2 regions of the Streptomyces sp. NPDC041784 genome follow, and region 1 is predicted to be linked to the other one. Evidence: riboswitches for the same ligand, from Rfam matches in the RefSeq annotation. Region 1 holds a riboswitch; the other holds the start of a gene.

Region 1 (17,097 bases):
GCCGTGACCAGGTGTCCGTCGTGGACGCCAAGAAGCAAACCATGAAGGTCATGCGCGAGGGCAAGGTCGTCAAGACCATCCCGGTCACCACCGGCAAGCCCGGCTACGCCACCTGGAACGGCGCGATGGTCATCAGCGAGAAGTTCACGGTGACCCGGATGAACGGCGACACCGTCGGCTACGACGGCGAGTACGACATCAAGGACGTCCCGCACGCCATGCGCCTGACCAACTCCGGCACCTTCGTGCACGGCAACTACTGGGGCGGCGGCGCCTTCGGCAACTACAACGCCAGCCACGGCTGCATCGGCCTGCGGGACGTGCGCGGCGGCTATGACAGCTCCGTGCCGGCCGCGTGGTTCTTCAACCAGTCGATGGTCGGTGACGTGGTGGTCGTGAAGAACTCCACCGACCCGGTGGTCGACCCCGCCAACGGCCTCAACGGCTGGAACCTGTCGTGGGCGGAGTGGACGAAGTAGTTCCGCCGCTCTGAGGCGGGCCCGGTGCTGTGACCCACGGCACCGGGCCCGTTGTCGTTAGTCATGGTTAACCTGCTGCCATGACCGTGAATCTCGAAGTCGCCGAGGGCGTCGGCACGATCCGTCTCGACCGCCCGCCGATGAACGCCCTGGACATCGCCACCCAGGACCGGCTGAAGGAAGTGGCCGAGGAGGCGGCCCGTCGTGACGACGTACGGGCCGTCGTCGTGTACGGCGGGGAGAAGGTGTTCGCGGCCGGCGCGGACATCAAGGAGATGCAGGCCATGGACCACACGGCGATGGTCCTGCGCGCCCGTGCCCTCCAGGACGCCTTCACGGCCGTCGCCCGGATCCCCAAGCCGGTCGTCGCGGCCGTGACGGGGTACGCGCTGGGCGGCGGCTGCGAGCTGGCGCTGTGCGCGGACTTCCGGATCGCGGGCGAGAACACCAAGCTCGGCCAGCCGGAGATCCTGCTCGGCCTGATCCCCGGCGCGGGCGGCACCCAGCGCCTGGCCCGGCTGGTGGGCCCCTCCAAGGCGAAGGACCTCATCTTCACCGGCCGGATGGTCAAGGCGGACGAGGCGCTGACCCTCGGCCTGGTGGACCGGGTGGTACCCGCCGACGAGGTGTACACGCAGGCGCACGCCTGGGCCGCGAAGCTGGCCCAGGGCCCGGCGCTCGCGCTGCGGGCCGCGAAGGAGTCGATCGACACGGGTCTGGAGACGGACATCGACACCGGCCTCGCGGTCGAACGGAACTGGTTCGCGGGTCTGTTCGCGACCGCCGACCGGGAGATCGGCATGCGCAGCTTCGTGGAGGAGGGCCCGGGCAAGGCCAAGTTCCTGTGAGGCACGTCTCTGTGAATCCGGCCGGAATCACTTGCAATTGACAAGGTGTCTGATCCGGGTCCCTCGAAGGGGCGGTTTATGGGAACCTTAAGGCGCCCTTAAGCCTGCCTTGTCGAGGGATCCCGTCGACTGTCCTCGGGCGAGTCTTCACCGCAGGTCGGTGGGGTTCCGTACGGCTCCGAACGGCCTCTGGCATATGCCGATCGGATCGTGTGGAACGGGGGCGTGCGGGGGGCGTATTCCCCCGGAACGGCCCCGGAGGAGGCGCCAGGCGGCCATGATGGGGGCATGGCGGGGCTGGAGGGTGTCGAACAGCCGCGGGGGCACGGGCGCGTGGCCGCGGCGCGGTGGTCGCCTGCGGTCGAGGACGAACGGGCACTCAAGGCGCTGGAATTGTTCGGCAATCCGACGGAGGGCGAGGTTCCGCTGCCGTCCCGGCCCGAGTCCGCCGCCACGGCCCGCCGGCTCACCCAGGTCGTCGTCCTGCGTCACTGGGGCCTCAGCCCCCGGATGGCCGAGGACGCGGTGCTCCTCGTCTCCGAACTCGTCGGCAACGCCGTACGGCACACCGGGGCCCGGGTGTTCGGCCTCCGGATGCGCCGGAGGCGCGGCTGGATCCGCATCGAGGTCCGCGATCCGTCCCGCGGGCTGCCCTGTCTGATGCCGGTGCAGGAGATGGACATCAGCGGCCGCGGCCTCTTCCTCGTCGACAAGCTCTCCGACCGCTGGGGCGTGGACCTGCTGCCGCGCGGGAAGACGACGTGGTTCGAGATGCGGGTGGCGGACCGGTAGCGGTTCGGGGTTCGCCGTTCGAGGTTCGGGGCTCGCCTTGCCGTCCGCCGTCCGCCGTCCGCGGTTCGCCGTTTGCGGTCCGTCGGGGCACGCCAACCGGCCGCCGATCGGACCAATCGCCCGATTTACTCCACAACCCGCCTTAAATGGTGCGGGTGACCACGACTGACCGCCGGACGGCCCTGCGTACGGCCGCCGGACTCGCCGCCACGGGCGCGTTCGCCGCGGGGTGCGCCACCACCGGCGCCGTCGCACACCCCGCGCCCGACGCCACGCGCCCGACCCCGCCGCCCTCACCACCACCTCCCCGTCCCGCCCCGTCCCCCCGCCGCTTCCCCGGGCAGCCGGTGCAGCTCACCCACGGCCCCCGCACCCGCCCCCGGGTCGCCCTCACGTTCCACGGGCACGGGGATCCGGCCACCGCCCGCGCGCTGCTCGGCGAGGCCGAGCGGCACGGGGCCCGGGTCACCGTGCTCGCCGTCGGTACCTGGCTCGACGAACACCCGGACATGGCCCGTCGGATCCTCGACGGCGGCCACGACCTCGGCAACCACACCCACCGCCACCTCGACATCAACGCCATGTCCGAGGCGGAGGCGGCCCGGGAGATCGACGAGTGCGCCGCCCGCCTGAAGCGGCTCACCGGGTCCGTCGGCACCTGGTTCCGCCCCTCCCGTGCCGCACGCGCCTCCCCCCTCGTCGAGACCCTGGCTCGCCGGGCCGGCTATCCCCACGTCCTCTCCTACGACGTCGACTCCCTCGACTTCACCTCGCCCGGCGCGCCCGCCGTCGCCCGCGCCGTCCTCGGCGAGGTCCGAGGGGGGTCCGTCGTGAGCCTGCACTTCGGGTACGCGGACACGGTCGCCGCGCTCCCCGCCGTCCTGGACGAACTGCACCGCCGCGGACTGCGCGCGGTCACCACCACGGAGCTGCTCAGCTGATGCACCCCACACTCGTGAAGCGCACACTCGTCAAGCGCACACTCCTCGAGCGCGCCCTGCTCACCGGGACCGCCCTCACCGTCGTCACCGCCCTCGCCGCCTGCGGCAGCGAGTCCGGCGACGACGCCCACCAGCCCACCAAGGCCGCCGCCCCCGCGCCGGCGCACAAGCCGAAGAAGACGGCCGTCCAGGGGCTGCCCGGCATGCCGCCGCTCCTCGACCCCAAGGACGTCTACGCCGCCGACCGTCCGAACCGGCTTTCCCCGGTGGTCAAGGACTTCCCGTCCCGGGTCTACGTGCCCAACACCGAGTCCGACACCGTCTCCGTCATCGACCCGAAGACCTACAAGGTCGTCGAGACGCTCCACGTGGGCCACCAGCCGCAGCACGTCGTGCCCTCCTGGGACCTGAAGACGCTCTGGGTCAACAACAACCGCGGGCACACCCTCACCCCCGTCGACCCCAAGACCGGCAGGGCGGGGAAGGAGGTCGAGGTGCACGACCCGTACAACCTCTACTTCACGCCCAACGGCAAGTACGCGATCGTCATGGCCTCCCTGGACCGCGAACTCGTCTTCCGCGACCCGCACACCATGAAGCGCGTCAAGACCGAACCCGTCACCTGCTACGGGGTCAACCACGCCGACTTCTCCCGCGACGGCCGCTACTTCATCGTCTCCTGCGAGTTCAGCGGCGAGCTGCTGAAGGTCGACACCGAGCGGATGAAGGTCGTCGGACAGCAGAAACTGCCCTTCGAGGGTGCCATGCCGCAGGACGTGAAGGTCTCGCCGGACGGCAAGCGGTTCTACATCGCCGACATGATGGCCGACGGGATGTGGGTGATCGACGGCGACACGTTCGGCAAGCCGACCCTGCTGCCCACCGGCAAGGGCTGCCACGGGCTGTACGTCAGCCGCGACTCCCGCGAGATGTACGTCTCCAACCGCGGTGAGGGCTCCGTCTCCATCTTCGACTTCGCCGAGGACAAGGTCACCAAGAAGTGGCACCTGCCCGACGGCGGCAGCCCCGACATGGGCGGCGTCTCGGCGGACGGCAAGGTCCTGTGGCTGTCCGGGCGCTACGACGCCGAGGTGTACGCCATCGACACCCGCACCGGCCAGCAGCTCGCCCGCATCCCCGTCGGCAGCGGCCCGCACGGCCTCGCCGTCTACCCCCAGCCCGGCCGCTACTCCCTCGGCCACACCGGCATCTTCCGCTAGACCTGTTCGGCGCCGGCCGTCAGCAGGATCTCCGCCCCCACGGGGACGTACCCCGCCGCCTGGAACGCCCGCACGCTGCGGGCGTTCCCCGGGGCGATCTGGGCCCATACCGGCTCCGTGGCGAGGTGGCGCGCGGCGGCCACCAGCAGCCGCCCGAGCCCCCGGTGCCGTACCGTCTCGTCGACCTCGACCGAGACCTCCAGCCGCCCGCCGATCCCGCGCCCCGTCACCAGCACCCCGCCGTCCGCCGACCATGCCCGCACGTCGTCGCGTCGGCGGCGCGCGTAGCGGATCCGGGGATGGCCGTGGTCCTCGATCTCCGTCAGCGCCACCGGCGGCCGGCCCGGCAGCGGGGCGGCCACCAGCATCGCGTCGATCGTCTCGGCCGTCCGCCCCGTGCGTTCCAGCAGTTCGGCCAGGAACCGCGGGTTCATCGTCGCGGACAGCGGATCGCAGTCGACACCGCCCAGCACCTCGTACACCCACGCCGGATCCTCGTCCGTGAAGACGACCGAGTGTGCGGTGAAGGCGAGGACACCGGCGTCCCGGGGCGACATCTGCGGCACCACCGTCGTCCGGCCGTCCGCCGGTGGGAGGACACCTCTTGCTGCCGCGTCGAGAATGTCCCGCAAGGTCTCCACCCCGTAGCCCCTCCGCGCCCTTGAGTCTCCACCCACTGGAAGGCCCAGACTCACACACATGATCGACGACGGCACCGGACTTCTCACCATCGGCGAGCTGGCCCGCGCCACCGGACTGACCGTGCGCACCATCCGCTACTGGTCCGACGAGGGCGTCCTGACCCCGGTGGCCCGTTCCACCGGGGGCTACCGGCTCTACGACGCCGAATCGGCCGCCCGCCTGGAACTGATCCGAACCCTGCGCGAGCTGGGCCTCGGCCTGGCCGATGTGCGCCGGGTGCTGGCGGGGGAGCGGTCGGTGGCGGAGGTCGCGGCGGCGCACGTGTCCGCGCTGGACGCGCAGATCCGGTCGCTGAAGGTGACCCGTGCGGTGCTGTCGTCCGTGGCGCGACGCGGTGCGAGTGCGGAGGAGATGACCTTGATGAACAAGCTGGCCCGGCTGTCGGCGGCCGAGCGGGGGCGGATCCTGGAGGAGTTCGTGGACGAGATGTTCCACGGGCTTCAGACGGCGGACCCGGTGATCCGGGAGCGGATGCGGTCCACCGTCGTGGACCTGCCGGACGATCCGACGCCCGAGCAGGTGGACGCCTGGGTGGAGCTGGCCGAGCTGCTCCAGGACCCGGAGTTCCGGGCGCAGATGCGCAAGGCGGCCGAGTTCAACGCGGCGGACCGGGGGCCGGACGTGCCGGCCGGGGCGTCGATGTGGTTCGCCCGGCGGATGGTGCAGCTGGCGGCGCAGGCGCGCGAGCGGGGGATCGCCCCCGACTCCCCGGAGGCGGGGGAGGTGCTGCGGGAGCTGCTCGGGGACGCCGATCCGGCCGCGGTCCTCGAACGTCTCACCTCCCACACGAACAACCAGGTCGCCCGCTACCGGGAGTTGCTGGTGATCGTGAACGGCCATGGGCCCGCGGCGGCCCACCGGGAGGAGTTCGCCTGGGTGGTCGCCGCGCTGGAGACTCGCGCGGGCGGTTAATCTGACCTGCGTCAGTACGACGGCAAGCATGGCTAGCAACGAAAAAAGGGGCGGATCGGTGGCCGACATCGAAGAAGCACGCAAGCAGTTCCAGCGCATCGACACGGACGGGGACGGCTTCATCACCGCCGCCGAGTTCAAGACCGCCCTGGCGCAGGAGGGCGACTGGAACGTGACCGAGTCGGTCGCCGAGGCCCTCATCAAGTCCCGCGACCTGAACGGGGACAAGGTCCTCTCGTTCGAGGAGTTCTGGGGCTACCTGAACAAGTAGTGCGAGGAGGAGGGGGCGTCCGACGGGTCTTCCGCCGGGCGCCCCCTCTCTCTGGACCCCTTCGACCCGATAGGCGCCCCGACCCATGAGCAAGGCAGAGAGCAGCCCCGCACCCCGGCCCCTTCCCCGCCTCGACGGCCGAAAAGTACTCATCACCGGAGCGTCCAGGGACTTCGGGCGAACCCTCGCCATCCGCTTCGCGCAGTGCGGAGCCGAGGTCTTCCTCTCCGCGCGGTCGGTGGACGCCGCCCGGCAGGTGGCCGACGAGATCCGTGCCCTGGGCCACGACCAGGTGCGCACGTTCGCCTGTGACCTGTCCGACCCCGCTTCCGTACAGGCCTTCGCCAAGGACGTCGCGGCCGTGACCGGCCATGTCGACATCCTGGTCAACAACGGAGCCCGCTGGCTGGCCGGCACCGATCTGCTGTCGGCCACCGACGACGAGGTGGTGGACACCCTGGCCTCGGGCGCCGCCGGGACGGTCCTGATGGTGAAGAACTTCCTTCCGCTGCTGCGTGCCTCGCGACAGCCGGACGTGGTCAACATGATCTCCACCGCCGGCGTCCCGGGCCACCATCGGTCCGACGCCCACTCGGCCTTCTACGCCGCCAAGAGCGCCCAGGCCGGATTCGCGGACATCCTCTCCAAGCGGCTGCGCCCCGAAGGGGTGCGGGTCATCTCCCTGTACCCGCCGGACTTCGAGAACCCCGACCCGCTCTCCCCCGACTGGGAGAACACCCCGCGCGAGACGGGCGACCCGCTGACCGCGCACTCCCTCGTCGACTGTGTGCTGTTCGCCGTGTCCCAGCCACGGGACTGCTTCATCCGCGCCATCCACTTCGAACAGCCCGCCTGAGCAAGGAGTGTGCGGACTCCCTCAGCACTCGATGATGTTCACCGCAAGCCCGCCCCGCGCCGTCTCCTTGTACTTGACGCTCATGTCCGCGCCGGTGTCCTTCATGGTCTTGATGACCTTGTCGAGGGACACCTTGTGGGAGCCGTCGCCGCGCATGGCCATGCGGGCGGCGGTGACGGCCTTGACCGCGGCCATGCCGTTGCGTTCGATGCAGGGGATCTGGACGAGGCCGCCGACGGGGTCGCAGGTGAGGCCGAGGTTGTGTTCCATGCCGATCTCGGCGGCGTTCTCGACCTGCTCCGGGCTGCCGCCCAGGACCTCGGCCAGCGCTCCCGCCGCCATCGAGCAGGCGGAGCCGACCTCGCCCTGACAGCCGACCTCGGCGCCGGAGATGGAGGCGTTCTCCTTGAAGAGCATGCCGATCGCGCCGGCGGCGAGCAGGAAGCGGACGACGCCGTCCTCGTCCGCGCCGGGGACGAAGTTGACGTAGTAGTGGAGGACGGCGGGGATGATGCCGGCCGCGCCGTTCGTGGGGGCGGTGACGACCCGGCCGCCCGCCGCGTTCTCCTCGTTCACCGCCATCGCGTAGAGGGTGATCCACTCCATGGCGTGCGCCAGCGGGTCGCCCTCGGCGCGGAGCTGACGGGCCGTCATCGCCGCGCGGCGGCGCACGCGCAGGCCGCCCGGCAGGATGCCCTCGCGGGACATGCCCCGGGAGACACAGGCCCGCATCACCCCCCAGATGTCGAGCAGACCCTCGCGGATCTCCTCCTCCGTGCGCCAGGCGCGCTCGTTCTCCAGCATGAGCGAGGAGATCGACAGGCCCGTCTCCTTCGTCAGGCGCAGCAGCTCGTCGCCCGTGCGGAAGGGGTACTTCAGGACCGTGTCGTCGAGCTTGATGCGGTCCGCGCCCACGGCGTCCTCGTCGACCACGAATCCGCCGCCGACCGAGTAGTACGTCTTCGACAGCAGCTCCGCGCCGGAGGCGTCGTACGCCCACAGCGTCATGCCGTTCGCGTGGTACGGGAGCGCCTTGCGGCGGTGCAGGACCAGGTCGTCGTCGAAGGAGAACGGGATCTCCCGCTCGCCGAGCAGGTTCAGCCGGCCCGACTCCTTGATCCGCTCCACCCGCTCGTCCGCGGTCTCCACGTCCACCGTGCGCGGCGAGGCTCCCTCCAGACCGAGCAGGACCGCCTTCGGCGTGCCGTGGCCGTGGCCGGTGGCGCCCAGGGAGCCGTACAGCTCGGAGCGGACCGAGGCGACGGCGGGCAGCAGGTCCTCGTTGCGCAGCCGCAGGGCGAACAGGCGCGCCGCGCGCATCGGGCCGACCGTGTGGGAGCTGGACGGGCCGATGCCGATCGAGAACAGGTCGAAGACCGAGATGGCCACGGGTACTCCTCAGGGCAGGGGTGGTGCAGAAGGGTTCTCGCCGGGTGCCCCGCCCACCCGTACCTCTACCGAGTGTGCGGGGCGTCCGGCGAAAAGGAACTACTTGTTCAGACCGGGGTACAGCGGGTGCTTGCCGGCCAGGGCCTCGACCCGGGCCTTCAGGGCCTGCGCGTCCGCCCCCGTGAAGGGGGAGGGCGCCTTGAGCGCCTCGGCGATCACGTCCGCGACCTCGGCGAAGTCCTCGGCCGTGAAGCCGCGGGTGGCCAGGGCGGGCGTGCCGATCCGCAGACCCGAGGTGACCATCGGGGGGCGCGGGTCGTTCGGGACCGCGTTGCGGTTGACCGTGATGCCGACCTCGTGGAGACGGTCCTCGGCCTGCTGGCCGTCCAGCTCGGAGTCGCGCAGGTCGACCAGGATCAGGTGCACGTCCGTGCCGCCGGACAGGACGTTGATCCCGGCCTCACGGGCGTCCGCCGCCGTCAGCCGCTCGGCGAGGATCCGCGCGCCGTCGACCGTACGGCGCTGGCGCTCCTTGAAGTCCTCCGAGGCCGCGACCTTGAAGGAGACCGCCTTCGCCGCGATCACGTGCTCCAGCGGACCGCCCTGGAAGCCCGGGAAGACGGAGGAGTTCAGCTTCTTCGCGAACTCCTTCTTCGCCAGGATGATGCCGCCGCGCGGGCCGCCCAGCGTCTTGTGGGTGGTCGAGGTGACCACGTCCGCGTACGGCACCGGGTTGGCGTGCAGACCGGCCGCGACCAGGCCCGCGAAGTGCGCCATGTCGACCCACAGGTACGCCTCGACCTCGTCGGCGATCCGGCGGAACTCCGCGAAGTCCAGCTCGCGCGGGTACGCCGACCAGCCCGCGATGATCACCTTCGGGCGGTGCTCCTTGGCGAGCCGCTCCAGCTCGGCCATGTCGACCAGACCGGTCTCGGCGTCCACGTGGTAGGCCACCACGTCGAACTGCTTGCCAGAGAAGTTCAGCCGCATCCCGTGGGTCAGGTGGCCGCCGTGCGCCAGGTCCAGGCCCAGGATGGTGTCCCCGGGCTGGGCCAGCGCGAACAGGGCGGCCTGGTTGGCGGAGGCGCCCGAGTGCGGCTGGACGTTGGCGTACTCGGCGCCGAACAGCTCCTTGATCCGGTCGATCGCGATCTGCTCGGCCACGTCGACGTGCTCGCAGCCGCCGTAGTAGCGGCGGCCCGGGTAGCCCTCGGCGTACTTGTTGGTCAGGACCGAGCCCTGCGCCTCCATGACCGCGAGCGGAGCGAAGTTCTCCGACGCGATCATCTCGAGCGTGGACTGCTGGCGGTTCAGCTCGGCGTCGACCGCGGCGGCGATCTCCGGGTCGAGCTCGTGCAGGGGCGTGTTCAGGACGGACATGCGTCTACGACTCCTCAGCCGGCGGTGTAGGCGGTGTACTCGTCGGCGGACAGCAGTTCCTCCTGCTCGCCCGTCGCGCGTACCTTGAACAGCCACCCGCCCTCGAAGGGGGCGGAGTTCACCAGCGACGGGTCGTCGGCGACGTCCTGGTTGACCTCGACGATCTCGCCGTCGACCGGCGAGTACAGCTCGCTGACCGACTTGGTCGACTCCAGCTCACCGCAGGACTCGCCCGCGGTCACCGAGGCACCGACCTCCGGGAGCTGGACGAAGACCACGTCGCCGAGCGCGTTGGCCGCGTGTTCCGTGATGCCGACCGTCGAGACGCCGTCCTCGGCGACCGACAGCCACTCGTGCTCCTTGCTGTAGCGCAGCTGCTGGGGGTTGCTCATGGCCTGAATTCTCCTGTACGCGGGGGAGTGCTGGTGAATGGGGGACTGCTGGAAACGTGCGTGAGCAGCGTAAATGTGCGCAGTGTCACCTGCGCGCGGCGCGCGGTGGCTACTTCTGGCGCTGGTAGAAGGGCAGCGCCACGACCTCGTACGGCTCGTGGCTGCCCCGGATGTCCACGCCGACGCCCGGGGTGCCCGGCGCGGCGTGCGCGGCGTCGACGTAGGCCATGGCGATCGGCTTGCCCAGCGTCGGGGAGGGCGCGCCGGAGGTGACCTCGCCGATCACCTCGCCGCCCGCGACGACCGCGAACCCGGCCCGCGGGACCCGGCGGCCCTCGGCGACCAGGCCGACCAGGACACGCGGCGGCTTCGCGGCGGCCCGCTCGGCGGCCTCCAGGAGGGCCTCGCGGCCGACGAAGTCGCCCTCCTTCTCGAACTTCACCACGCGCCCGAGGCCCGCGTCGAAGGGGGTCAGCGCGGTCGACAGCTCATGCCCGTACAGCGGCATGCCCGCCTCCAGGCGCAGGGTGTCCCGGCAGGACAGACCGCACGGGACCAGCCCGACGCCCGCGCCGGCCTCGGTCAGCGCCTCCCACAGCCGCACGGCGTGCTCCGGCTTCACGAACAGCTCGAAGCCGTCCTCGCCGGTGTAGCCGGTGCGCGCGATCAGCGCGGGGACGCCGGCGACCGTGCCCGGCAGGCCCGCGTAGTACTTCAGACCGTCGAGATCGGCGTCGGTGAGGGCCTTGACGATCCCCGGGGACTCGGGCCCCTGGACGGCGATCAGGGCGTACGCGTCGCGGTCGTCGCGCACCTCGGCGTCGAAGCCGGCCGCCCGCTCCACCAGCGCGTCCAGCACGGTCTGGGCGTTGGAGGCGTTGGCGACCACCATGTACTCGGTCTCGGCGAGCCGGTAGACGATCAGGTCGTCGAGGATGCCGCCGTCGGCCCGGCAGATCATGGTGTAGCGGGCCCGGCCGGGCCGCACGCCCCCGATGTTGCCCACCAGGGCGTGGTCGAGCAGGGCCGCGGCCTGCGGGCCGGTGACGGTGATCTCGCCCATGTGCGACAGGTCGAAGAGCCCGGCCCGCGTGCGCACGGCGGTGTGCTCGTCGCGTTCGGAGCCGTAGCGCAGGGGCATGTCCCAGCCGGCGAAGTCGGTCATCGTCGCGCCGAGCGAGCGATGCAGGGCATCGAGCGCGGTGTGACGGAGTTCTTGCGTACTGCTCACGGTCGGTCGTCTCCCAAGGCATGACAGGCGAGGTCGTTCCTCCCCATCTGTCATCGGAACCTGAGAGGTTCGCCATGACCGCCCGCTGCGCGCGGAAACGGGTCATGGTTTGCACCTTGGGTGGGACCACCGGCGACGGTGGCCCGCTTTTCAGATGTGCCTCGCCCGCGCGGTAACGGTGCCTGAGAGATTCAAGGGAGGGACTTGCTCCTTCGGCGCCCCAGCGAAAGGCTGCTGCTGGGAACTCTCCCGCGCGGATTCAAACGGCCGGTATGCAGTTGGCGCGGACATCATTGCACGGCACCCCCCGGTCGCGGCAGGCCGCATCTGTAACCGGCTTGTGGCGGTACGCGCACGAAAACGCGAGACATCACGGATTACCTTCTCTTTACGTTCGATGGGGAGAAGACTTACCTGACCCCAGGGGAAGGACGATCACGGTGAACAGGACCTCGGCGAGGACCAGGGCATTCGCGACCACCTCGGCGCTCGCGCTGCCCGCGCAGCCGGCGGCCCCGGCCAGGGTGGCGTCCCGGGCGCGGCCCGCCCCCGTCGTCCGCGATCTGCGCGACCGCTCCGGCCGCAGCCCGCACGGCCTGCTGTTCGGCCCCCACGACCTGGTGGTGGTCACCGGCCTGCCCGGCAGTGGCAAGTCCACGCTCATGAAGCGCGCGGTCACCGGCCTGCGCATCGACTCCCAGGACACCCGCGACCGCTGGGACGCCCGCGCGCCCCGCTTCCTGCCCTACGCCCTCTACCGCCCCCTGGTCCGTCTCGCCCACTACGCCGGACTGCGCCGCGCCCTGCGCACCGGCGAGGGCGTCGTCGTCCACGACTGCGGTACGCAGGCCTGGGTGCGCGACTGGCTGGCCCGCGAGGCCCGCCGCCGCGGCGGCACCCTGCACCTGCTCCTCCTCGACGTCACCCCGGGCGCGGCGCTGGAGGGCCAGCGCGAGCGCGGCCGCGGTGTCTCGCGGTACGCGTTCCTGCGCCACCGCACGGCGGCCGCCCGGCTGCTGCGCTCGGTGGAGCGCGGCCGGCTGCCCGCCGGCGTCGGCGCGGCGATCCTCCTCGACCGCGACGCGGCGAACACCCTGCGCCGGATCGGCTTCACCGGCTGAGCCGAGGGGCCGGGCGGCTCCCGGGGGCGTCGGCGGGCCTCCGAGGCTTCCCCTCCGCTTTCGTCGGGCCGGGGAAAGTGCCCCTTGTACCCGTTAGCCTTTCAGCCAGACCAGTGGTTCCCAGCAGGCGGTAGGTAGATGGACTTCCCACCGGCGGACTTCCCGACGGCATTCCCGGCACAGGCACACCCCCACCCGCACGGCGGATGGCCCGGCAACGAACTGGAGGAGGTGCTCTCCGCCTCCCTCGGCGTCCCCGGTGCCGGCGGGCGCATCGTGGAGGTGCTCGGCCGCAGCTTCGTCTGGGTCCCGCTGCCCGCCGGCGGCGGGCCCGACAGCGTCCCGCTCGACCTGCCCGCCATCGAGCTGGAGGGCCAGGCCTACGTGCCCGTGTTCAGCTCCGAGGAGCAGCTCCGTCAGGTCGCGGGCGCGCACATGTCGTACACGATCGCCCCGGCCGTGGAGTTCGCGCGCGGGCTGCCCCCGCAGGTCGGCATGTTCGTGAACCCGGAGGGCGTGGTCGGCGTCCCGCTGCCGCCGCCCGCCGTCGCCGAGCTGTGCCGGGCCGGCCGCACCCCGCTGGACGGCCCCGCGAGCGGCGGCCGCGTCCGCCTCTTCGAGCCCGACTGGCAGGACGACCCGGTGGACTTCCTCGCCGCGGCCTCGGCCGAGTTCGACGCCACGGGCGTGGTCCGCACGGCCCGCCGCTGCCTGGCCGCGATCGAGACCGCCGACCCGGTGATGTTCGTCGGCGTCGAGCTCTCCCACCTGGACGCCGACGTCCGCGAACTCCCCCTGGACGCCCTCGGGCGCGCCATGGGCCGCACCCCGGTCCGGTGGCCCGTCAACCTGATCCTCCTGGACGTGGCGCAGGACCCGGTGGGGGAGTGGATGAAGGAGCAGGTCCGCCCCTTCTACCAGCGCTAGGGGCACCACCCGAGGCGCGCGGGCGGCCGCCCGACGAGCCACGACGCACCGGCACCCGCGCACGCACAACAGGTGCCGGGCTCCTGGGCGCTTAAGCTGTTCTCATACGCGGGGCAACTCAAAAAAGAAGGGGCGGTACAGGTGAGCGCCAGCGGCATCGCGGCCGGACAGGTCGAGCACATGCTGCGCCAGGTCACGCCCGGGCGCTACGACGCCTACGAGGCGCTCCTGCGCGCCCTCGCCACCCCCGCCTCCGGCCAGGTCTGGATGCTCCTGTGGCACGGTCAGTCGGGCTCCCCGGACGCCCAGTACGGGAACATGGAGGTGGACGGCCACGGCTACGCCCCCTGCGTCACCTCCGCCCAGGAGCTCTCGGCGAGCGGCTGGAACCGCTCGTACGAGGTGGTCGACGGAATCGACGTGGCCCGCACGCTCTACCCCGACCACTACGGCCTCTGGCTCAACCCGCACGCTCCCGGCGGCGGCGTCGGCATTCCCTGGCTGGATCTGCGCCGTATCGCGACCGGCCTGGACCGCCAGCCCGCCGGACCGCTGAGACTCTCCGAACCCGGCATCGAGATCCCGCAGTTCTACGCCCTGCTCGCGCAGAACGCCCACCGTACCCCGGCCGTCCGCGCCCTGCGCCGCGCCTGGGTGCAGCCGGCCCTGGGCGCGCCCTACCTGGCCATCGGCCTCGACGTGTACGACTCCTCGCCGCCGGCCGTGGACGCCGTACGGGCGATGATGCAGCAGTCCATCGGTGCGGTGCCGGACGGACTGCCGGTGTCGACGGTCGCCATGACCGACGAGTACGACCCCGTGGTGATGTGGATGCGGGCCGGCGCCCGGCCGTTCTACGACCGTGAGGCGCACGCCCCCGCCGCCCCGGCCCAGGCCCCCGCGGCGGGCGGCTACGGCTACCCGCCCACCGGCCGTTACTGACCTCCCGGACCCCGGCGCGCCCTTGGGCGGCCGGCCCGGTTTTTTCGCTTCATGCCACCCGCGCACAGGCTCCTCATGGGGTCTGCGCGCGTAGATGAGACCCATTAGTCCGATTCTCGTATGATCTGTCCCCAATTGGTGGGCGTCCGACGGACGTTACCCGCCGTCCGGATAACGGAACCCACCTACCCGGATCACGTTTACGCATCCATTCACTGCCAAGTCTGGCTACAGATCGCCAAAGCGTTGAAGACTCCCGCTCCAGGGGACTTCGTCCCTGTGTACGACGGACGGATCAGCCGCTACAGCGGCAAGTGCGGGCCGGCTACCGCCGGTTGAGAGGGGTCCCTGCCAGATGACGGCACCATTGCACGAGCCGACCGCGGAAGCGGCCCCGAGCGCGGCCGACGAAGCGGCGGTCGCCACCGGCGGCGCCAAGGCCGTCCAGGGCCGTTCCCTGGGCCGGATCGCCTGGGAGCGCCTCAAGCGGGACAAGCTCGCCCTGACGGGCGGCATCGTCGTGCTCTTCCTCGTCCTGGTCGCGCTGTTCGCCCCGGTCATCACGGGCCTGCTCGGGCAGGACCCGAACGAGTATCACGAGAACCTCATCGACCCGCTGTTCGGCACCCCGACGGGTTCCCTGGGCGGCATGAGCGGCGACCACCTGCTGGGCGTCGAGCCGGTCAACGGCCGCGACATCCTCGCCCGCATCCTCTACGGGGCCCGGATCTCGCTGCTGGTCGGCTTCCTGTCCGCCGTCGTCGCCGTGATCCTCGGAACGATCCTGGGCATCCTCGCCGGCTTCTTCGGCGGCTGGGTCGACTCGCTCATCAGCCGGATCATGGACGGTCTGCTCGCCTTCCCGCAGCTGCTGTTCATCATCGCGCTGGTCTCCGTCATGCCGAACAACATGCTCGGCCTGACCGGATCGAGCGTGCGCGTCTTCCTGATGATCGTGGTCATCGGCTTCTTCGGCTGGCCCTACATCGGCCGCGTGGTGCGCGGCCAGACGCTGTCGCTGCGTGAGCGCGAGTACGTCGAGGCCGCCCGGTCGCTGGGCGCGGGCCGGCTGTACATCCTCTTCAAGGAACTGCTGCCCAACCTGGTCGCCCCGATCGTCGTGTACACGACGATGATGATCCCCACCAACATCCTCACCGAGGCCGCACTCAGCTTCCTGGGCGTGGGCGTCAAGCCGCCCACCGCCTCGTGGGGGCAGATGCTCTCGAGCGCCATCGACTACTACGAGTCCGACCCCATGTTCATGGTGGTCCCGGGCGTGGCGATCTTCATCACCGTGCTGGCGTTCAACCTCTTCGGCGACGGCGTCCGGGACGCGCTCGACCCGAAGGCGTCCCGTTGAACCGCCGCACCGCGGCCGCCCCACAAATGTCCCGTGGCACTGACACGGGGGCTCTCATCAAATCCGGAGGATCCGAGATCGTGACTACCGAACGCACCTCAGGGCGGCGGAAGCAGGCATTTGCCGCTGCCGCCGCGGTCGCCGCGCTGCTGACCACGGCGGCGTGCGGCGGCGGCAGCGACGACGACAGCGGCAAGGGTTCCAGCACCGGTGCCGCCGGCTTCGACGCCGCGAACAACAAGGTCGCCCAGGCGTCCCTCGCCAAGAAGGGCGGCACGCTGAAGTTCGGTGCCGCTCAGGACGCCGACTCGTGGGACACCACGCGTGGTTACTACGGCATGATGTGGAACTTCGCGCGCTACTACAGCCGTCAGCTCGTCACGAACAAGACGGAGCCGGGCGCGGCCGGTGCGGAGATCACCCCGGACCTCGCGACCTCGACCGCCAAGGTCACGGACGACGGCAAGACCTACACGTACACCCTGCGTGACGGCATCACGTGGGAGGACGGCAAGCCGATCACGTCCCAGGACGTGAAGTACGGCATCGAGCGCGTGTGGGCGCAGGACGTGCTGGCCGGCGGTCCGACGTACCTGAAGGACGTGCTCGACCCCAAGGGCGCGTACAAGGGTCCGTACAAGGACACCTCCAAGGACAAGCTCGGTCTGAAGGCCATCGAGACGCCGGACGAGAAGACCATCGTCTTCAAGCTCCCGCAGGCCAACTCGGACTTCGAGGAGATGCTGGCGCTCGTCTCGGCCTCCCCGGTCCGCCAGGACATGGACACCAAGTCCAAGTACGGCCTGAAGCCGTTCTCGTCCGGCCCGTACAAGTTCGAGTCCTACGCCCCGGGCAAGGACCTCACCCTGGTCCGCAACGACAAGTGGGACCAGGCCTCGGACCCGATCCGCAAGGCCTACCCGGACAAGATCACGATCCAGTTCTTCTCGGACGCCAACCAGCTCGACCAGCGTCTGCTCAACGGTGACCTGGACCTGGACCTCAACCAGACCGGTATGTCGCCGCAGGGCCGCACCACCGCCCTGAAGGAGCACAAGGGCAACCTGGACAACCCGGTCACGGGTTACGTCCGGTACGCGGTCTTCCCGCAGAGCGTCGCGCCGTTCGACAACATCGAGTGCCGCAAGGCCGTGATCTACGGCGCCGACCACGTCTCGCTGCAGACGGCGCGCGGTGGCCCGGTCGCCGGTGGCGACATCGGCACCAACATGCTGCCGCCGTCCGTCCCGGGCGCCGAGGGCCAGAAGTACGACCCGTACGAGATCTCCGGTGCCAACAAGAGCGGCAACGAGGCCAAGGCCAAGGAGGCC
Region 2 (13,774 bases), on a different contig from region 1:
AGCTGGGCCTGGAGGTCGGCATGGAGGCCACCGCCCGCGTGAAGTCTACGAACGTGCACATCGACCGCGTCTGAACGCCCCCGGAGAGCCCCACGGCACCAGCGGACCACAGCCCAACGGCCCCACAGCCCCACGGCCTGCGCGACGCAAACCAGCACATACCGGGCATATACCCTCGGCGGTCCTACGGTTGATGCCCATGACCACCCTGAGCATCCGCAACCAGCTCCCCGGCACCGTCACCACCGTCACCCCCGGCGAGGTGATGGCCACCGTGGGGATCCGTCTCGCCGGCGGTCAGCCCCTGACCGCAGCCATCACCCTGGAGGCCGTGACCGACCTCGGCCTCGCCCCGGGCTCCGCCGTCCGGGCCCTGGTGAAATCGACCGAGGTCGCCCTCGCCACCGGCCCGGTCGAGAGCCTGTCGATCCGCAACCGGATCCCCGGCACGGTCACCGACATCGCCACCGGCGGCGCGATGGCCTCGGTCAAGGTGTCCGTCGACGGCGGCTCACTGACCGCCGTCATCACCCGGGAAGCCGTGGACGACCTGGCCCTCACGACCGGCTCCCGCGCCATCGCCCTGATCAAGTCGACCGAGGTGTCCCTGGCCACGGCGTAACGCCGAGGGCCCCTGGCACGAAACGCCGAGGGACCCAGCAGAAAGCCCCGAGGGCTCCCGCCCGCACCGGACGGGAGCCCTCGGTCACCGACTCAGTCCTCGTACGCGTCCAGCGGCGGGCACGAGCAGACCAGGTTCCGGTCACCGAACGCCTGGTCGATACGGCGCACCGGCGGCCAGTACTTGTCGGCGGCGGACACCCCGGCCGGGAACACGGCCTCCTCACGCGTGTAGGCGTGCGCCCACTCCCCGCCGAGCGCGGCCGCGGTGTGCGGGGCGTTGTGCAGCGGGTTGTCCTCGGCCGGCCACTCGCCCGACCCGACCTTCTCGATCTCCGCGCGAATGGCGATCATCGCCTCGCAGAAACGGTCCAGCTCGCCGAGGTCCTCCGACTCGGTCGGCTCGATCATCAGCGTGCCGGCCACCGGGAAGGACATGGTCGGCGCGTGGAACCCGTAGTCGATGAGCCGCTTGGCCACGTCGTCGACGCTCACCCCGGTCGCCTTGGTCAGCGGCCGCAGGTCGATGATGCACTCGTGCGCGACGAGCCCGCCCGGGCCGTTGTAGAGCACCGGGTAGTGCGGTTCGAGCCGCTTGGCGATGTAGTTGGCGCTGAGCACCGCCACCTGCGTGGCCCGCTTCAGCCCCTCCCCGCCCATCAGCCGCACATACGCCCACGAGATCGGCAGAATCCCCGCGGACCCCCAGGGCGCGGCCGAGATCGGCCCCACACCCGTCTCCGGCCCGGCCGCGGGCTGCATCGGGTGGTTCGGCAGATACGGCGCCAGGTGCGAGCGCACGGCCACCGGCCCGACGCCCGGACCGCCACCGCCGTGCGGGATGCAGAACGTCTTGTGCAGGTTCAGGTGGGAGACGTCACCGCCGAAGTGCCCCGGCTTGGCGAGCCCGACGAGCGCGTTGAGGTTGGCGCCATCGACGTACACCTGCCCACCCGCGTCGTGCACCTGCGCGCAGATGTCGGCGACGTGCTCCTCGAACACACCGTGCGTCGACGGGTACGTGATCATCAGCACCGCCAGCTCGTCCCGGTGCTGCTCGATCTTCGCCCGCAGGTCCTCGACGTCGATCTCGCCGTCCTCGGCGGTCTTCACGACGACGACCTTCATCCCGGCCATCACGGCGCTCGCGGCGTTGGTCCCGTGCGCGGAGGACGGGATCAGGCACACCGTCCGCTGCTCGTCCCCGTTGGCCCGGTGGTACCCGCGGACGGCCAGCAGCCCGGCCAGCTCGCCCTGCGACCCGGCGTTCGGCTGGAGCGACACCTTGTCGTACCCGGTGACCTCGGCGAGCCGCTCCTCCAGCTCCCGGATGAGCGTGAGGTAGCCCTCGGCCTGCTCGGCCGGCGCGAAGGGGTGCAACTGCCCGAACTCCGGCCAGGTGACCGGCTCCATCTCCGTCGTCGCGTTGAGCTTCATGGTGCAGGAGCCCAGCGGGATCATGCCCCGGTCGAGCGCGTAGTCCCGGTCGGCGAGCCGGCGCAGATAGCGCAGCATCGCCGTCTCGGAGCGGTGCTGGTGGAAGACCGGGTGGGTCAGGATCTCGTCGGAGCGCAGCAGCCCGGCGGGCAGCGTCTCCCCGGTGACCGCGTCGAGCGCCTCGATGTCACCCTCAACCCCGAAGGCCGCCCAGACGCCGGCCACCTGCGCCCGCGCGGTCGTCTCGTCACAGGCGATCGACACCGTGTCGGCGTCGACGAGGTGCAGGTTCACCCCGTTGTCCTGCGCCGTGGCCACGACCTCGGCGGCCTTCCCCGGCACCCGGACGGTCAGCGTGTCGAAGTACGCCTGGTGCACGACCTCCACCCCGCCGGCCGTCAGCCCGGCGGCCAGGATCGAGGCGTACCGGTGCGCCCGCCACGCGATCGACCTGAGCCCCTCGGGGCCGTGGTACACGGCGTACATGCCCGCCATCACGGCGAGCAGCACCTGCGCCGTGCAGATGTTGCTGGTCGCCTTCTCCCTGCGGATGTGCTGCTCTCGCGTCTGCAGCGCGAGCCGGTACGCCCGGTTCCCGTCGGCGTCCACGGACACGCCCACGAGCCGCCCGGGCAGGCTGCGCGCGAACTTCTCGTGCACGGCCATGTAGCCGGCGTGCGGCCCGCCGAAGCCCATCGGCACGCCGAACCGCTGCGTCGTCCCGATCGCGATGTCCGCCCCCAGCTCACCCGGGGACGTCAGCAGCGTCAGCGCGAGCAGATCGGCGGCGACCGTCACCAGCGCCCCCAGCTCGTGCGCCTGGTCGATGACCGCCTTGATGTCGCGTACGACGCCGGAGGCGCCCGGGTACTGGATCAGCACCCCGTTGATCTCACGCCCCGCGATGTCGGCCGGAATCCCGTCGGAGAGGTCGGCGACCACGACCTCCACCCCGGTCGGCTCGGCCCGGGTCTCGATCACGGCGATGGTCTGCGGCAGCACGTCCGCGTCGATGAGGAAGAGACCCTTCTTGTTCTTCCCCATCCGTCGGGACAGTGCCATCGCCTCGGCGGCGGCCGTGCCCTCGTCCAGCAGCGAGGCGCCGGAGGTGGGCAGCCCCGTGAGGTCGGCGACCATGGTCTGGAAGTTCAGCAGCGCTTCCAGCCGGCCCTGCGAGATCTCCGGCTGGTACGGGGTGTAGGCCGTGTACCAGGCCGGGTTCTCCATCACGTTCCGCAGGATCACCGGGGGCGTGAAGGTGCCGTAGTACCCGAGCCCGATCATGGAGTCGAGCACCTGGTTGCGGTCGGCCAGCGACCGCAGCTCGGCCAGCACCTCGGCCTCGGTGCGCGCGCCCGGCAGGTCCAGCGCATCGGCGTTCTTGATCACATCGGGGACCGCGGCGGCGGTCAGCTCGTCGAGCGAGCCGTACCCGACGTGCGCGAGCATCTTGGCCCGCGCTTCCTGGTCGGGCCCGATGTGGCGCTGTTCGAAGGGGATTCCCCGCTCGAGCTCGGAGAGCGGAATGCGGTAGGCGGTCATTGCGGAGGCCTCCTGGTCTGACACGACCTTCGAGGGGCACCACGGCGCGGGTACCCGGACGGCCTCCCCCTCTGTCATCTCAACCTGAGAGCTTCACCGGCCGCCCGCAAGGGGCAGCCGGCTTTCACCGTCGGTGAGAGCGGAGGCCGTCGACAGACACCCGCTCTGCTTTCCAGAGTGACCTCGTCCGTGCGGTACGTGGGCCTGAGAGATTCCGGGGAGGATTTGCTCCTTCGGCGCCTCCGGTGATGTCCGGAGGACTCTCCCGCACGGGGTCAGCAGCCGTTGCCAGACTACCAGCGAGGTCAACGCCACCTCCTTCGAGTGGCCGCGCGCCCCAATGTGCTCTTTTGTAGTGCTTACGGATGAGTTGCGACCAAGTGGAGGGCCCGTGCAGACCGACATCGATCCGCGCAACCTGATCGGCCGCAAGGCGTTCGACCGCAACGGCACCAAGATCGGCACCGTCGACGAGGTCTACCTCGACGACGCGACCGGCGTGCCCGAGTGGGCGGCCATACGCACCGGCCTGTTCTCCCGGGACGCCTTCGTCCCCCTGGAGCCCAGTGAGCTGATCGAGGGCACCCTCCACATCCCCTTCGACCGGGCCCTGATCAAGGACGCCCCCGACTTCGGCGTGGGCCGGCACCTCTCCCCCGACCAGGAACTCCAGCTCTACCACCACTACGGTCTCGACGTGGCCGCCCCTCCCCCACTCCCGGACCACCACTTCGGCCGCCTGGCCGGCACGGACGACAACTGAGACACAGGCGACCCGTGAGCCCCCTCAGGCGCACTCCCGTATCAGCGCGGCAAGCAACCCGGCCGGGTCGTACAGCGGGCGGGCGCCGCCGGTGACGACTTCGCGCGTGCCCGCGTCGACCGGGTCGGTGCGCGCCCAGTCCGTCGAGGTGACGCCCAGCTCGACCTCCAGGCCGGTGGCCGTGGCATGCCGCCACTCGGTGACGGGCCCCCACGCCTGAACCCGGATCACCTCCCCCAGACCCAGCTCACCCAGCCACGCACCGCCCTCCCCGTACCCGGACAGGTCCGTCGTCAGCGCGACGAGATCCACATCGGAGTCCGGACCCGCCGTCCCCCGCGCACAGGAACCGACCAGCAGCCGACGACATCACTCCGGTTCGCCGCCCAGCGGGTGACCCGATCGGCCACCCGGCGCATCTCGGCCTCCCGCTCCGAGGACAACCCGGCGGCGGGGTTCACGGACCGATCCCCCTGAAGTTCCATCCCGCTCTCCTCCAGCACGGCAACTCCCCGTCACTCCACAGCATCCGGTCTTCACTCTGCGTAACGGACCGCTCCCGTCAGGAGTTCCCAGCCGCCGCACCCGGATTTCCGGCCTCCGAGTCCCCCGCCGCGATCCCGACCGGCCCGCCGTCCTCCCCGGGTCTTCGCCGCACCAGCGGCAGCGGGTCCGCCGGCTCCAGATCCGGGTCGTCGACCCGGAACGTCCGCACCCGCCCCGGCTCCGAGTCCGGCGTCTCGAACCGCACCGTGACCCGGCCCAGCCCACTTCCCTGCACCCACCCGGGCCCGAACTCGGCATGCCGCACATCGTGCCCCGGACGCCACCGGTGCTCGGCCGGCACGACCTCCTCCGCGACCGGCTCGTCGGGAAGCTCCTCCTCGGCCGCCGCCCCCCGCTCCTCGGCCGCCCGCCCCTCGGCCGCCTGCGCGAACAGGTCCTCCTGGGTAAAGTCCGCCAGACCGCTGACCCCCACGCCCAGCAGCCGCACCCCGCCCGTCGTGTCCACGGAGTCCAGCAGCCTGGCCGCCGCCTCCCGCACCACCGCCGGATCGTCCGTCGGCCCGCGCAGGGTCTCGGACCGGGTGAGCGTGGAGAAGTCGTACCGCCGCACCTTCAGCACAATGGTCCGCCCCGACAGACCGGCCCCCCGCAGCCTGCGCACACACCGCTCCGCCAGCCGCTGCACCTCCAGCTCCACCCGCACCCGATCGTGGATGTCCACGTCGTACGTGTCCTCGACCGACACCGACTTGGCCTCCCGCTCGGCCACCACCGGCCGGTCGTCACGCGCCAGCGCCATGGCGTACAGCCCGTGCCCGTGCGCCTTCCCCACCAGCCGCACCAGCTCGTCCTCACCGGCCTCCGCGAGTTCGTCGACCGTGGTGATCCCTGCCCGCCTCAGATGGTCGCCGGTGGCCGGCCCCACTCCCGGCAGGGTGCGCACCGACATGGGCCCGAGGAGCGCCCGCTCGGTCCCCGGTTCGATGAGCACCAGGCCGTCGGGCTTGGCCTGCTCGGAGGCGATCTTCGCGAGCATCTTCGAGGCCGCGAGCCCCACCGACCCGGTGAGCCCCGTGACGTCCCGGATGTCCGTACGCAGCCGGACGCCGGCCAGCCGCGCCGACTCGCTGTCCCAGGCCGTCTCCCCGGCCTCCAGGTCGACGAACGCCTCGTCGAGGCTCAGCGGCTCCACCAGCGGCGACAGAGCCCGCAGCAGCGCCATCACCTGGTCGCTGATCGACCGGTAGAACGAGAAGCGGGGCACGAGGTAGGCGGCGTTCGGGGCCAGCCGCCGCGCCTGGCCCATGGGCATCGCCGAGTGCACCCCGAAGACCCGCGCCTCGTAGGAGGCCGTGGCGACCACCCCGCGCGGCCCGAGACCGCCCACGATCACGGCTTTCCCGCGCAGACTCGGCTTGGACACCTGCTCCGCCTGGGCGTAGAAGGCATCCATGTCGAGATGCAGGATCGTGGGCGCGTTTCTCACATGTCCGATGCTGCACCACGCCACTGACAATGACGCCGCTCAGCGGCGCCCACCGCCTCCGGAGCGGTTCAGACCGCCCGGTTGCGCCTGCGCGCCAGCTCGTCCGCCGGGTTGTGCCCGACGAGCGTCTCGCCGGTGTCGATCCGCTCTCCGTGCAGTTGCGACAGCGCGCTCTCGACATCCCGCCAGACCACGCCCACGGCGATGCCGAAGATGCCCTGCCCGCCCTGGAGCAGCGCGTGCACCTCGTCCGGCGAGCTGCACTCGTAGACCGTGGCACCGTCGCTCATGAGCGTCATGCGCTCCAGGTCGCGGAAGCCGCGCTCCCGCAGGTGCTGCACGGCGGCGCGGATGTTCTGGAGCGACACCCCGGTGTCCAGGAACCGCTTGACGATCTTCAGGACGACGACGTCCCGGAAGCTGTACAGACGCTGCGTGCCGGACCCGTGAGCGGGCCGCACGCTCGGCTCGACCAGGCCGGTACGGGCCCAGTAGTCGAGTTGCCGGTAGGTGATGCCGGCGGCCGCACAGGCCGTCGGACCGCGGTAGCCGATCTGCTCGGACGCCATGGACGTCGCCCCTCCGCCGCTCGGCACGGCCGCCGGTCGCTGCGGAGCGTGATCGGCCGCGCTGCCGTAAAGCGGGTACGGACCGCTCCCCCCGACACCGAGTCCGGGGGCACCCCCAGCCGTACCGTCGCCGCTGCTTCTCACGCCGACCTCCGTCCTTGAACTGCCTTCTCGACGGTAGGCAGTCACCAGGGGTGCGTCAACGATCGCCACACTCGGCACGCCGAGTGATAATCACCCTAGGAGTGGTTTCCCGCACCCCACCGCGGGGAAAGGCTAGCCGAATGCGCTGAGCAGAAGCCGTAGGACGCTCTCACTCGCCGCTGGCAATTGCCGAGAACGGGGCGGCCCTGCGGTGCGGGCCACCCCGTTCCTCGTACGTCCTGGCTACTGGTTGCTGGTGCCGAAGTCCTCGGGCGAGATCTGGTCGAGGAACTCGCGGAACTTCTCCACCTCGTCCTCCTGCTCGTCCGGGATCGCGATGCCCGCGTCGTCCAGCACGGTGTCGCTGCCGTAGATCGGCGTTCCGGTCCGCAGTGCCAGCGCTATGGCGTCGGACGGGCGCGCGCTCACCTCGACCCCGCTGGCGAAGACCAGCTCCGCGTAGAAGACGCCCTCCCGCAGGTCCGTGATGCGCACCTCGGTGAGCTCCTGGCCGACGGCTTCCAGCACGTCCTTGAACAGGTCGTGGGTCAGCGGTCGCGCGGGAGCCATGCCCTGCTGGGCGAAGGCGATCGCCGTCGCCTCCCCCGGTCCGATCCAGATGGGGAGGTAGCGGTCTCCTCCCACTTCACGCAGAAGCACGATCGGTTGGTTGGAGGGCATTTCGACCCGGACACCTACGACATCGAGCTCGTTCACACAGCAACCCTAGGCCGTGCCCGGGACGTTTGGGTAGTCGGGCCGGGAACGGGTGACCGATCCGCCCAGGGCGAACCCCCCGGGGTCAGGGCAGCCGCACCCGCAGCGCGGTCTGCACGAGCGCCGCGTGCAACCGGACCGTGAGCCCCGCCAGCTCCTTCGTACGGGCCTCCGCATGGGCCCTGGTCTGCGGGTTGCGATGACGTCTGAGCGGGGCGACCACCTGGTCCACCAGCCCGGCCTCACGGTCCGCCGCAGCCTTCATCACCCGCAGATGCCGGGGCTCGATCCCGAACCGACCCAGTTCGGCGACCAGAGCCGCCACGGTGGCCGCCTCGGCGTCGTAGACCCCGTCCTCCAGCGGCACCAGCAGCCCGTACGACTCCCACTCCACCAGCTCGGGCTCGTCGATCCCGGCGGCCGCCAGCAGCTCGGACCGCCCGATCCGGGCCACGGTGGGCCCCTCGGGCACGTCCGGGACGGCCTCCCCGTCCCGCTGCCGGCCCACGGTGGGCAGCGGCGCGGCCTCACCGCGCTCCATGGCGTCCAGATGCTCCCGGATCACCTTGAGCGGCAGATAGTGGTCCCGCTGCATCCTCAGGACGTGACCGAGACGCTCGACGTCCCCCGCGCTGAACTTGCGATACCCCGAGGGGGTTCGCTGCGGCTCGACGAGTCCCTCCGACTCCAGGAAGCGGATCTTGGAGATGGTGACTTCCGGAAACTCGTCGCGCAGCGCGTTCAGCACGGTGCCGATGCTCATCAGCCCACCGTCCGCGGCGGCGGTGCCGTACCCGGCACCGCCCCTCGGTGTTTGAAGCATGGACCTTCCCTGGGTTCCCCCCGGATGGAATCCGGGGGAGGGTCAGTAACCCTGCTGGCTCGCGTAGAAGACCAGCCGGTACTTGCCGATCTGCACCTCGTCACCGTTCGACAGAGGGACCTCGTCGATCCGCTCCCGGTTGACGTACGTGCCGTTCAGACTGCCGACGTCCGCCACCTTGAACGTGCCGTCCGGGTTGCGCCGGAACTCCACGTGGCGACGCGAGACCGTCACGTCGTCCAGGAAGATGTCGCTCTGCGGGTGACGCCCGGCCGTGGTCAGGTCGCCGTCCAGCAGGAAGCGACTGCCCGAGTTCGGACCCCGGCGCACGACCAGCAGCGCGGAGCCCAGCGGCAGCGCGTCGACCGCGGCCTGCGCCTCCGGGGAGAGCGCCGGCAGCTGGGTCTGGCCGGTGACCTCGGAGTCGTAGGCCTCGAGACCGGAGATCGAGATGGTCGAGGTCGTCTCCGACGCCCGCTCGGGCGTCAGACCGGGGCGCAGCGGCGCACCGCAGTTGGAGCAGAAGCGGCTGTTCTCCGGGTTGCGGTTACCGCACCTCGTACACACCAGGGCCGACATAGGAGAAAACCCTCCACCCGTACTTGAGGTTGACGGTTGGCCGAAACCTATGCCGCCGGACTGGGCAGGGTCAACAGACGCCGCGCCCTGACCTCCGGAAATATCGCCGCCCGGACCACCCACCTGGTCCCGGAACAGCGGCCGCTGGCCTTCCGCATCAGGCTGTGCGCGATGGCGAGCGGTCGCGTTGTCGCTGCCCTCTCGCGCGCTCTTGCCGAACAACTTCGCAAACAACTTCACGGGCGATTCCCCTTGACCGAAACAGACCCGCCCGTGGGGCAGGACGAACCCTGACTGATTACACCGGCCGACCCGGACATCTTCACAACGTCCGTATCCACCAGACAGTTTCCACCACGCACCACCCGATCGGTGCGCCGACCCCCCGCAACCTCATGCCCCTGCCGGACGGCCCCCATGCACCCCCGGTTCACTGTGAGGACGACCGAGCGTAGTCAGGCTGCTTCGCTGCCCGCAAGGCGTCCACGACGATCTTGGTCGATCGCTCGACGGTCACGGTGGCCTGCTCCTTCTCCAGGGTCTGCACCACGCCTCCAGGGATGTTCAGCGCCGGCTCGAGGTCCTGCGGGTTGCCGATGACCTTGAAACGAAACGGCGCGTTGATCTTGTTCCCGTCGACTCTCACGCTGTTGTCGGAATCCGTGAGGTACGTTCCGGCGACGACGCGCACGCCGTTCACCTGGATCGCCTCCGCGCCGGCCGCGCGCAGCTCCTGGATCGCGTCGAGCAGCATGTCCGCCTCGACCGTCCCCTTCGTGTCCTCGATGGTCATGGTGATACCGGGCCCCTCAGCGGCCACCGTGCCCGCCAGAACGCCGAGTTGTCTCTCCTTCTCGACCGTCTGCCTGCGGGCCTCCTCGGCCTGGTCGGAGCTGTTCTCCAGTTCCTCCCGCTGCTTCTCGAGCCCTTCCTTCTCGTCCTCAAGACGCTGACTACGGTCGTCGAGTTCATCGAGGATGCGCACGAGATCTTCCTGACGCGCACCGCGCAGGGCGTTTCCGCTGTCGCTGTTGGAGGCGACCTGGACGGCCAGACCGAAGCCGAGGCCGAACAGCAGCAGCGCCACGATGAGTTGCGCCCGCGTGACCCGCGGCGGCCACAGCCCCTTCGCCAGCCGCTGCCGGCCGGTCAGCACGGGCTCGGTCACCTCCTCGGACGCCCCCTGCGGCGACGGAATCGTCGGCACCTCGTCGGGGAGCTCCTTGCGCAGTCTGTTCTCGGGGGTCGCGTCCTGGTTGCTCATCGGCCTCACGCCCGGAACACGTGCCGGCGAATCGCCGCGGCATTGGAGAAGATCCGGATGCCGAGCACGACGACGACACCCGTGGACAGCTGCGACCCCACACCCAACTCGTCGCCGAGGAACACGATCAGCGCGGCCACGACCACGTTGGACAGGAACGACACCACGAAGACCTTGTCGTCGAAGATCCCGTCGAGCATGGCCCGCAACCCGCCGAACACGGCGTCCAGAGCCGCCACCACGGCGATCGGCAGATACGGCACTACGGCCGCCGGAATCTCGGGCTGGACCAACAGGCCCGCCACGACTCCCACGACGAGGCCCAATACGGCGATCACGATGCGTCCTTCTCAGTTCTCGGCTGTGCTGTACGTACGATCACACTCGGTGCGGCCGGCAACCGGACGTCCTCCCGCACGGAGATCGCGGTCCGGATGTCGTAGTTGTCCTGCAGGACGCTCAGATACACCCCGTCGGCGCTGTTCTGGAACCGGGTGCTGAGGTTTTTCCCGTCCCCCACCGCGAGCACCGTGTACGGCGGCACCAACGGCTTGTTGTCGACCAGTATCGCGTCGCCCGCGGCCCGGATCGCCGAGAGCGCCGTCAATCGCTGCCCGTTGATGGAGATCGCCTCGGCACCGGACTCCCACAGCCCGTTGACCACACGCTGCATGTCACGGTCCCGGACCCGCCCGGTGTCGGAGAACCCGGACGTCTCACGCGGGTTGCCGTCGCCGCCCGTGGTGGCTTCCTCGGCGTCGTCCACGACCAGCTTCACGCCGGGACCGTGCACCGCGACAGCACCCGACAGAATGCCCACCAGGTCCGTCCGCCCGCTGCCGCCGCTCTGCTCGAGCGCCTCCCGCTGCCGCGCGCTCACGTCGTCACGCAGCTCGTCGACGGTCCTCTCCAGCTCGTCGGCCGCCGCGGTCTCACGGTCGATGCGGTCGATCAGTTCCTCGCGCTCCTTGGCCACGACCGGAGCCGCGACCCGCGCCTGCGCCGCGCCCACGGTGACGACCAGGGCCGCGAGCACCAGCCCGGCCGCCAGGCCGAGCTTCGCCCGCGCCGTCTTCGGCAGGCCACCGGTGCCGTCCGCCCGCTTCCGGGCTGCGGCCTCGGCGTACCCCTCGTCGAGGCTGTGGTCCATGACGTTGGTGAGCAGCGACATGGACGCGTCCGGACGCGGCACGCGCGCGGGTGTGCTCCGAACGGGGGGCTGCTGCGGCATGCCGCACATCGTCGCACGTCGCGACCAGTACCTCCGAATGGCCCCACCGGCGTGCCGGACAGGCCCCCTTGGGGACGCTTGTCCGGCACGCGCGCGTGCGGCGTGAATCAGCGTCCGGCGCTGTCCACGACCGACGACCACTCGTCGAGCAGGGCCTGTGCGGAGGCGTCGTCGGGCCCCTCCGCCCACAGATGAGTGACGGCCTCGGCCGGATCGGGCAGCACCATCACCCAGCGTCCGTCCGTCTCCACCACGCGCACACCGTCCGTGGTGTCCACGAAGCGATCTCCGGCCGCCTCGACGACCCGCCGCATCACCAGGCCCTTGACGGCCCACGGGGTCGCCAGATCCCGCTTCAGGACGTGCGCCCGCGGGATCCGCGCGTCGATCTGGCTGAGCGTGAGCTGCGTCCGGGCCACGAGCCCGATGAGCCGTACGAACGCCGCCGTACCGTCGAAGACGCTGCTGAACTCCGGGACGATGAACCCGCCCTTGCCGTCCCCGCCGAAGATCGTCGACTCGTCCCGCCCGACCCGGGTCAGGTCGTCCGGCGAGGTCGTCGTCCACTCGACCTGCGTCCCGTGGTACGCCGCCACCTGCTCGGCGATCCGCGTCGTCGTCACCGGGAGCGCCACCCGCCCGCTGCGCCGCTCGGCGGCCACCAGGTCGAGCAGCACCAGCAGCGCCCGGTCGTCCTCGATGATCCGGCCCTTCTCGTCCACCAGCGAGAGCCGCTCACCCACGGGGTCGAACCGCACCCCGAACGCGGCCCGGGACGACGCCACGATCTCCCCGAGCCGCACCAGCCCGGAGCGCCGCTGGTCGCTCGTCTCCGTGGGCCTCGACTCGTTCAGACCGGGATTGATCGTCAGCGAGTCCACCCCGAGCTTCCCGAGCAGACTCGGCAGCACCAGCCCCGCACTGCCGTTCGAAGCATCCACCACGACCTTCATCCCGGACTCGGCGATCCCGGTCGTGTCGACATTCCGCAGCAGCGACCCCGTGTACGAGTCGAACACACTGGCGGGAAAATGCAGGTCCCCGATCTCTCCCGGGAACGCCCGCCGGTACTCTTGCCGCGCGAACACCCGGTCCAGCTTCCGCTGACTGCCCTGCGACAGATCGGCACCCTGCCCGTCGAAGAACATGATGTCCACGGAATCCGGCACCCCGGGCGACGTCCGGATCATGATCCCGCCGGCACTCCCCCGCGCGGTCTGCTGCCGCGCCACGGGCAGCGGCACGTTCTCCAGATCCCGAACGTCGATGGCGCTGGCCTGCAACGCGGAGATGACCGCCCGCTTCAGCGCCCGGGCGCCACGGGAGTGGTCGCGGGCCGTGGTGACCGTGGACCCCTTCTTGAGCGTCGTCGCGTAGGCGCCGGCGAGCCGCACGGCCAGCTCCGGCGTGATCTCGACGTTCAGGATGCCGGACACCCCACGGGCACCGAAGAGATGCGCCTGCCCCCGGGACTCCCAGATCACCGAGGTGTTGACGAACGCGCCGGCCTCGATCGTCTTGAACGGATAGACCCGCACATTGCCCTGCACGATCGATTCTTCGCCGATCAGGCACTCGTCACCGATGACGGCGCCGTCCTCGATCCGGGCCGCACGCATGATGTCCGTGTTCTTTCCGACGACGCAGCCGCGCAGATTGCTGTGCTGCCCGACATACACGTTGTCGTGCACCACGGCCCTGTGCAGAAAGGCCCCGGTCTTCACGACCACATTGGAACCGATGACCGTGTGTTCACGGATTTCGGCGCCGGCCTCCACCTTCGCGTAGTCCCCGATGAACAGGGGCCCGCGCAGAACGGCGTCGGGATGCACCTCGGCGCCTTCGGCCACCCACACGCCCGGGGAGATCTCGAAACCGTCGATCTCCACGTCGACCTTGCCTTCGAGCACGTCGGCCTGGGCCTTCACGTAGCTCTCGTGCGTGCCGACGTCCTCCCAGTAGCCCTCGGCGATGAAGCCGTAGATCGGCTTGCCCTCCTTCATGAGCTGGGGGAACACATCGCCGGACCAGTCGACGGGAACATCGGCCTCGACATAGTCGAAGACCTCGGGCTCCATCACATAGATGCCC

What was found. A riboswitch is a leader RNA that binds a small molecule or an ion and turns the genes downstream of it on or off. The one in region 1 is predicted to bind glycine.
Region 2: linked by a shared signal. The riboswitch ahead of gcvP (aminomethyl-transferring glycine dehydrogenase) and the one ahead of gcvT (glycine cleavage system aminomethyltransferase GcvT) in region 1 are both predicted to bind glycine.

What each region holds. Positions count from the first base shown of each region.
Region 1 covers NZ_JBVJAB010000035.1:27,178-44,274, forward strand. Annotated here, with positions in the region: gene ACZ6D7_RS40750 (L,D-transpeptidase) at 1-479, shown strand, start outside; gene ACZ6D7_RS40755 (enoyl-CoA hydratase/isomerase family protein) at 560-1,327, shown strand; gene ACZ6D7_RS40760 (ATP-binding protein) at 1,616-2,119, shown strand; gene ACZ6D7_RS40765 (polysaccharide deacetylase family protein) at 2,266-3,060, shown strand; gene ACZ6D7_RS40770 (YncE family protein) at 3,060-4,280, shown strand; gene ACZ6D7_RS40775 (GNAT family N-acetyltransferase) at 4,277-4,921, opposite strand; gene ACZ6D7_RS40780 (helix-turn-helix domain-containing protein) at 4,980-5,894, shown strand; gene ACZ6D7_RS40785 (EF-hand domain-containing protein) at 5,953-6,165, shown strand; gene ACZ6D7_RS40790 (SDR family oxidoreductase) at 6,251-7,021, shown strand; gene ACZ6D7_RS40795 (L-serine ammonia-lyase) at 7,043-8,410, opposite strand; gene glyA (serine hydroxymethyltransferase) at 8,510-9,790, opposite strand; gene gcvH (glycine cleavage system protein GcvH) at 9,805-10,182, opposite strand; gene gcvT (glycine cleavage system aminomethyltransferase GcvT) at 10,292-11,413, opposite strand; glycine riboswitch at 11,451-11,573, opposite strand; glycine riboswitch at 11,574-11,675, opposite strand; gene ACZ6D7_RS40815 (AAA family ATPase) at 11,848-12,534, shown strand; gene ACZ6D7_RS40820 (enhanced serine sensitivity protein SseB) at 12,673-13,461, shown strand; gene ACZ6D7_RS40825 (enhanced serine sensitivity protein SseB C-terminal domain-containing protein) at 13,603-14,403, shown strand; gene ACZ6D7_RS40830 (ABC transporter permease) at 14,759-15,766, shown strand; gene ACZ6D7_RS40835 (ABC transporter substrate-binding protein) at 15,847-17,097, shown strand, end outside.
Region 2 covers NZ_JBVJAB010000068.1:520-14,293, forward strand. Annotated here, with positions in the region: gene ACZ6D7_RS46955 (TOBE domain-containing protein) at 1-74, shown strand, start outside; gene ACZ6D7_RS46960 (TOBE domain-containing protein) at 200-622, shown strand; gene gcvP (aminomethyl-transferring glycine dehydrogenase) at 715-3,600, opposite strand; glycine riboswitch at 3,783-3,878, opposite strand; gene ACZ6D7_RS46970 (PRC-barrel domain-containing protein) at 3,992-4,363, shown strand; gene ACZ6D7_RS46975 (hypothetical protein) at 4,388-4,675, opposite strand; gene ACZ6D7_RS46980 (DNA polymerase IV) at 4,926-6,356, opposite strand; gene ACZ6D7_RS46985 (MerR family transcriptional regulator) at 6,425-7,069, opposite strand; gene ACZ6D7_RS46990 (bifunctional nuclease family protein) at 7,313-7,786, opposite strand; gene ftsR (transcriptional regulator FtsR) at 7,872-8,609, opposite strand; gene ACZ6D7_RS47000 (FHA domain-containing protein) at 8,652-9,536, opposite strand; gene ACZ6D7_RS47005 (DUF881 domain-containing protein) at 9,619-10,452, opposite strand; gene ACZ6D7_RS47010 (small basic family protein) at 10,458-10,790, opposite strand; gene ACZ6D7_RS47015 (DUF881 domain-containing protein) at 10,787-11,623, opposite strand; gene ACZ6D7_RS47020 (sugar phosphate nucleotidyltransferase) at 11,791-13,774, opposite strand, start outside.